Regions from separate parts of the Streptomyces sp. NBC_00341 genome, predicted to be linked through region 3. Evidence: riboswitches for the same ligand, from Rfam matches in the RefSeq annotation. Region 3 holds a riboswitch; each other region holds the start of a gene.
The links. Region 3 has a riboswitch for cobalamin ahead of OG892_RS27310 (ribonucleoside-diphosphate reductase subunit alpha). Riboswitches for the same ligand answer to the same signal wherever they lie in the genome.
Positions count from the first base shown of each region.

Region 1: it holds a riboswitch for cobalamin, as region 3 does, so the genes downstream of both, metE (5-methyltetrahydropteroyltriglutamate--homocysteine S-methyltransferase) here and OG892_RS27310 (ribonucleoside-diphosphate reductase subunit alpha) in region 3, are expected to answer to the same signal.
Region 2: it holds a riboswitch for cobalamin, as region 3 does, so the genes downstream of both, OG892_RS33250 (iron ABC transporter permease) here and OG892_RS27310 (ribonucleoside-diphosphate reductase subunit alpha) in region 3, are expected to answer to the same signal.

Region 1 is NZ_CP108002.1:672,868-675,057, forward strand. Features, by position in the region: gene OG892_RS03080 (FUSC family protein) at 1-522, opposite strand, end outside; cobalamin riboswitch at 833-1,050, shown strand; gene metE (5-methyltetrahydropteroyltriglutamate--homocysteine S-methyltransferase) at 1,214-2,190, shown strand, end outside.
Region 2 is NZ_CP108002.1:7,393,568-7,395,757, reverse strand. Features, by position in the region: gene OG892_RS33250 (iron ABC transporter permease) at 1-961, opposite strand, end outside; cobalamin riboswitch at 1,063-1,209, opposite strand; gene OG892_RS33245 (alpha/beta hydrolase) at 1,391-2,190, shown strand, end outside.
Region 3 is NZ_CP108002.1:6,027,513-6,029,702, forward strand. Features, by position in the region: gene OG892_RS27310 (ribonucleoside-diphosphate reductase subunit alpha) at 1-946, opposite strand, end outside; cobalamin riboswitch at 1,085-1,222, opposite strand; gene OG892_RS27315 (GNAT family N-acetyltransferase) at 1,311-1,823, opposite strand; gene mctP (monocarboxylate uptake permease MctP) at 1,938-2,190, opposite strand, start outside.

The DNA.
Region 1 (2,190 bases), 5.4 Mb from region 3:
AAGGCCGGCCGCCACGGGGGCCGCGATCCGGCGCTCGTAGCACCACACCCCGAACCGCACCAGCGATGACGCGACGAGCGACAGCAGCACGGCCGCGTACAACTCGGGCAGCCGGCCGGGCACGGTGTGCAGGAACTGGGCGGAGAAGTAGGCCATGAAGGCGAATACGCCCAGCGAGTGCCCGCGCGGCCCCCACCGCCGCGCGTACACCCCCGCCCCCACGACGGCGAGGAACGCCAGGTCGCGGGCGACGGGCACATCGTGCAGCACGGCGGCGAGCGTGAGCACCGGGAGGCCGACGACGGGGAGCAGCGCGGTCGTCGTCGCCTGCCCGCGCACGGTCGGGTCGGTCACCGTGAACAGGGCGAGCAGCGCGGCCAGGCCTCCCGTGATGGCCGCCACCAGAGAGTGTCCGACCGCCCCGCACAGCGCGACGGCGAGCCCGATGCCGAGCACGGCCCGGGACGCGAACCGCAGCCGGATCCGTCCGGGATCGTGTGCGACGAACGCCCTCTTCAGCAAGTCGCCTCGCCCCTTTCGCGCATGGCACCAGCGCAGACATGAGAAAGGCGCCACAGAGATCCCCGAGGGACCCGCAGCGCCATTGACAGCCACATCTCAACACCTGGGGGGCTAATGGTTCAACTTGGACCCATCCCTATGGGCCAATGGCCCAGCTATCTCGCATTCCGTGCGACCACAGCAGAGCCAACGGACCAGCCTGAGGACCGGCAGGCCCCGGAGGCGAAACACGCCACCTCGCAGCAAGGTCTTCGCCCCCTTCCACATCCCGGATGGTGAACAGCGGTGCCGCAGGGGCGGTCCACCCTCTAGGCTGGCCGGTGCAGCTGGTTCGCCCTGTCCGCCAGACAGACGCGTCGCAAGAGGGAACCCGGTGTGAATCCGGGACTGCCCCGCAGCGGTAAGTGGGAACGACCGCCGTCATACGCACTGGATCCGTTCGGATCCGGGAAGCGACGGCCAGTAGGAGTCTGCCCCCGGCAGACGAGCCCACGAGTCCGAAGACCTGCCCGTTGCCCGCACCCGAACCCTCGGACGCGGATATCCCGGTGACCTCGTGGGCGGGTCGGCGTACGTATCCAGACGGAGAATCCGCGCCGAGGCGTGTGCGATATCCGTCCGGTTCGTCATCCCTTCGCGTCCGTGTCCCGTCTCCGGGATGTTCAGGAGTCATCTCGCGAAGGAGATTTCCGTGACACCCAAGCCCGCAGCCGCGGCAGCACGAGCCACCGTCTACGGCTACCCCCGCCAGGGCCCGAACCGGGAACTGAAGAAGGCCGTCGAGGGGTACTGGAAGGGCCGCGTCACCGCCGGCGCCCTGCGGGAGACGGCGGCAGAACTGCGCCGGTCCAGCTGGAAGCAGTTGGCGGACGCCGGCGTCCATGAGGTCCCGACCGGTGACTTCTCGTACTACGACCACGTCCTGGACACCAGCGTCATGGTCGGCGCGGTCCCGCAGCGGCACCGTGCGGCCGTCGCCGCCGACGCGCTCGACGGGTACTTCGCGATGGCTCGCGGCACCCAGGACGTGGCGCCGCTGGAGATGACCAAGTGGTTCGACACCAACTACCACTACCTCGTCCCCGAACTCGGTCCGGACACCGTCTTCAGCGCCGACTCCACCAAGCAGGTCACCGAGCTCAGGGAGGCCGTCGCGCTCGGGCACAGCGCCCGGCCGGTGCTCGTCGGCCCGGTCACCTACCTTCTGCTGGCCAAGCCCGCCCCCGGGGTGGCGGCCGGCTTCGAGCCGCTCACCCTGCTGGACCGGCTGCTGCCGGTGTACGCGGAGGTGCTCGCCGATCTGCGCGCCGCCGGCGCGGAGTGGGTGCAGATCGACGAACCCGCCCTGGTCCAGGACCGCACCCCGGCCGAGCTGAACGCCGCCGCCCGCGCCTACCGCGACCTCGGCGGCCTCACCGACCGGCCCAGGCTCCTCGTCGCCTCCTACTTCGGGCGGCTCGGCGAGGCACTCCCCGTCCTGGCGAAGGCCCCGGTCGAGGGTCTGGCACTGGACTTCACCGATGCCGCCGCCGCCAACCTCGAAGACCTCGCCGCCGTCGGCGGGCTTCCCGGCAAGCGCCTCGTCGCGGGTGTCGTCAACGGCCGCAACATCTGGATCAACGACTACGAGAGGTCCCTCTCGACCCTCGCCACCCTCCTCGGCCTCGC
Region 2 (2,190 bases), 1.4 Mb from region 3:
CCGCGAGCGGTGCGACGGCCAGCAGACGGCGGTGATCCGCGCCGACCAGCATGCGCGCGGCGTGCGGGACCATGAGCCCGACGAAGCCGATCGCGCCGCTCACCGCCACCAGTGCCCCGGTGACCGCGGCGGAGACCAGGAACAGCTCCTTGCGCAGTCTCCCGGCGTCCACTCCCAGCGCGGCGGCGGTCTCGTCACCCATCGCCAGGGCATTGAGCCGGCGCGCCGACCACCAGAGGTGGGCGAGGCCGCCGATCGTGGCGCCCGCGGCGATCGGTACGGAGGACCAGGTGGCGCCCCCGAGGCTGCCCAGCATCCACATCATCGCGGAGCGGGCGGCCTCGCCCCGCTCCGCGGCGAACACCATGAACGTCGTGATGGCCGAGAAGCCGTAGTACATCGCCGTGCCCGTCAGGACCAGGCGCAGCGGGGTCAGTCCGCGCGCGGTGCGGGCGACCGCGTACACGAGCATCATCGCGAGGAGTGCGGCGAGGAAGGCTGCCGTGGACAGCGCCCAGACGCCGAATGCGCCGAAGACCCCGAAGATGAGCACGGCGTTGGCACCGACGGCCGCGCCGGAGGAGATGCCGAGGACGAACGGGTCGGCGAGGGCGTTGCGGACCATGGCCTGCACCGCGACGCCGATCGCGGACAGTCCGGCTCCGACGACCGCGGCCAGCAAGGCTCGTGGAAAGCGCAGCTCCCACACGATGGTGTACCCGGCAACTTCGCCGGGAGCGATCCGCTGTCCCGTCAGGCCGGCCCACAGGTAGCGCGACACCTCTCCCCAGGAAATCCCGGAGGCACCGATTCCGGCGCCGCAGACCAGGGAGAGCGGCAGCAGGGCACACAGCGTGATCACCAGCAGGGGCAGGGGAACGCGCCGGGGAGGGGCGGGCCCGCCACCGGCGCGCGCCGCGCGCGAGGGCGGGGCTGGTATGCGTTCGAGGGGAGTGACCACGTTCGGATCGCTTTCACCTCAGGCCGTGCGTCTGCACGATCGAAGGAGCGGCCCGGACGCGAGGCGCCCTGTGCAGCACCTCTCGCAGTCCACGGCGAATTGACAGGAGCTTTCACCGCCGCGGGTAATCGGGCTCGCGGAGCCATCAGGACGGCTCCGCCTACCGTTGCGGGTCAGCGCCGGAATTCGACCGGACTTCCCCCGCGGGGCGTGAGCAGCTTACGGGTACGGCACGGACCCCTCCTTATCTGGGCCCCCGCGCCCCGATCGCCCCCGATCCCCCTGAACGGTCCCCGAGCGGTCCCTGACCCGACCCGGAGAAGCCCCTGATGCGGGCACCACACGGGCGACGGCGCACCTAACGTGACGGCGGGTGCCCCGGCCGGGTCCGCACGCCTGACACAACCGCTCTCCTCGCAAGGAGGATCCATGCCGTTCAGGGACAGATCTGCGCTGCGGCTCGTCGCCGCACGGGGCACGGCCACGGCCGTGGCCGCTGCCACGACCGCCGTCGCCGGCCTCGCCGCCGCTCCCGCGGTCCACGCGTCGCCGCCCGCGACGGCGGCCCTGCGGTGGGCACCGTGTGCCGCCCCGGCGAAACCGGGAGCCGAGTGCGCCACGCTTTCGGTGCCGGTCGACTGGGACCGCCCCGACGGGCCGAGACTCGACCTGGCCGTGGCCCGCCGCAAGGCCACCGAACCCGGGGCACGCGTCGGCTCGATGGTGTTCGGCCCCGGCGGGCCGGGCGACTCGGGTGTGGAGAGGGTGGTGAGCGGGATCAACCGGTTCAGCCCCGAGGTCCGCCGCAGGTTCGACATCGTCAGCTTCGACCCGCGCGGCGTGGGCGGCAGCAACCCGGTGACCTGCTCCGGTGACCTGCTCGCCGAACGGCCGTCACCGGAGCTGAGGAGCCAGGCCGACTTCGACGCCACCCTGGCGTACAACAGGCGGCTCCGCGCCGACTGCCGGGCCCGTACCGGCCCGGTGTTCGAGCACCTCGACACCGGGCAGACGGTCCGTGACCTGGACGCGCTGCGGGCCGCCCTCGGCGAGCGGAAACTGACCTTCTACGGGAGCTCGTACGGCACGCTGCTCGGCGCCCAGTACGCCGAGACCTACCCGCGGCGCGTGCGCGCGATGGTGCTGGAGAGCGTGATGGACCACAGCGTCGCGGCCACCCGTGAGTTCCTGCGCTCGGAGGCGGCCGCGGCGCAGGACTCGTTCCAGGA
Region 3 (2,190 bases):
CGTGCCAGGTCTCCAGGTAGACGGCGGCGGCGCCCTTGCGCCGGCCGCCCTGGTTGACCGCCGCGACGGAGGCGTCGAGCGTCTTCAGGAACGGCACGATGCCGTTGGAGTGCCCGTTGGTGCCCCGGATCAGCGAACCGCGGGCCCGGATGCGGGAGTACGAGAGGCCGATGCCGCCCGCGTGCTTGGAGAGGCGCGCCACCTGGTGGTAGCGGTCGTAGATCGAGTCCAGCTCGTCCAGCGGCGAGTCCAGCAGGTAGCAGGAGGACATCTGCGGGTGCCGGGTGCCGGAGTTGAAGAGCGTGGGGGAGGAGGGCAGGTAGTCCAGCCGGCTCATCAGCCGGTACAGGGCCGCGACCTCGTCCAGCGCGCGCTCTGAGTTGTCCTCCGCGAGCCCGGCGGCCACCCGCAGCATGAAGTGCTGCGGGGTCTCGACGACCTGGCGGGTGATCGGGTGGCGCAGCAGGTAGCGGCTGTGCAGGGTGCGCAGTCCGAAGTAGCCGAAGCGGTCGTCATCCCCGTCGGCGAGCGCCTGTCCCACCAGGGCGTCGAGGGCGGCGGCGTGCAGCGTCACGAACTCGGCGGTGCGGTCCGCGATCAGGCCCTCGTGGTGTCCGACGGCGACCGAGGAGGAGAAGGACGTCGCGCCCTGCCCGGCGGCCTCGTCCGCGATGGAGCGGGTGAGCAGCCGGGCGGCGAGCCGGGAGTAGGCGGGGTCCTCGGAGATCAGGCCCGCGGCCGCCTCTGTGGCCAGCGAGCGCAGCTCGGCCTCGTCCGACCGGGCGTTGCGGCCGCGCAGCGCGGCGGCGGCGACGCGTCCGGGGTCGGTGTCGGGCAGATCCGCGGTGAGCGCGGTGAGGGTCCGCAGCAGTGCGGTGCCCGGTCCGTCGCTCGTGGTTCCCGTTGATTCGGCCGCTGAAACCGGATCGGCTGGCGCGATGGTCACGTGGTGCTCTCCCTCGCTCGGCTCTGGGCCGGGGGGGAGCGGGGCAGCCGGGCGGAGCGGGGCCCCGTCGGGGCAGCACTCCGTGCGGCGTCCACCGGCCCATCCACGAGGCCCGGACGTCTGGGCATCCGGTTCGGTCGAGCCGGACGCGCTGTCGGCAGGTCCTCGGACTCGGGGGTGCACAAAAGCACACCGAATACACCGTTGCGGGACAGTTCCGGATTCGCACCGGATTTCCCTGCGGCGACAGCGAGCACGAGCATACATGTGGGGGCCGCCGGATGAGGCAGCCCCCACATGTTGTGTCGCGTGACCGATCAGGAGACCGTCCGTGTCGTGTCGCCTGGCCGTCAGGAGAGGCCGATCAGGAGTCCGCCGGGAACTCCAGGCGGTACGTCAGGAGCGAGAGTCCCTCGATCGGATACCAGTCCCTTTCCGGGGTCCGGACGAAGCCGAGGCGCCCGTAGATCCTATGGGCCCCGCGCATGGCCGGCTGCGTCGACAGGACGATCCCGGTGACCCCCGCGGTGGCCCGTGCGCGGTCGACGCAGGCCCGGACGAGCGCCTCGCCCGCCCCGGCCCCGCGGGCCTCGCGGGAGACCGCGAGCATCCGGAACTCGGCCTCGTCCGGCGCCGCGATATCGGCCCAGCGGTTGCCCGGCGGCGCGTAGGTGACCCCGCCGAGGACGCGGCCCCGGGCGTCCGCCGCGACGAGCACCTCGGCCTCCTCGGCCCGCCGGGGGACGTCGCGCAGCTGTACCAGGTACGGATCGTCGGCGCCGAAGTCCAGCAGCCCGTCCCCGAGATAGGCCTCGGCGGTGATCTCGCCGAGGGCGGCGTACTCGGCGGGCTCGACCGGCCTGATGGTTATGTCCATGCAGGGGAGTCTGCCGCACCCCCGGGCGGCGGTGGCACGGGGTTTTCCGCCCGGACGCGCGAACGGGGAGCCGCACCCCCTCGCAGGCGGGGTGCGGCTCCCCGTTCACCTCGGTCAGTGACCGCCAGGGGCCCCGGCCGTGGCCGGCGGGAGCTCCGTCTTCACGCCCGGGTCGCCCGCGTCCGCGGTGTAGTCGCCGGGAGAGGTCTCGTCGAGCCCGGCAGGGGCCTTCAGTGCGTTCAGGACGAAGGTGAGGACGACGGTCACCACGATGTTCAGCACGAACGCCGTCAGGCCGATGTAGCCGATCTCGCCGATGCCCGGGATCTCCTTGGAGGACCCGCCGAAGTGCGCCTGGGTGGGGCTG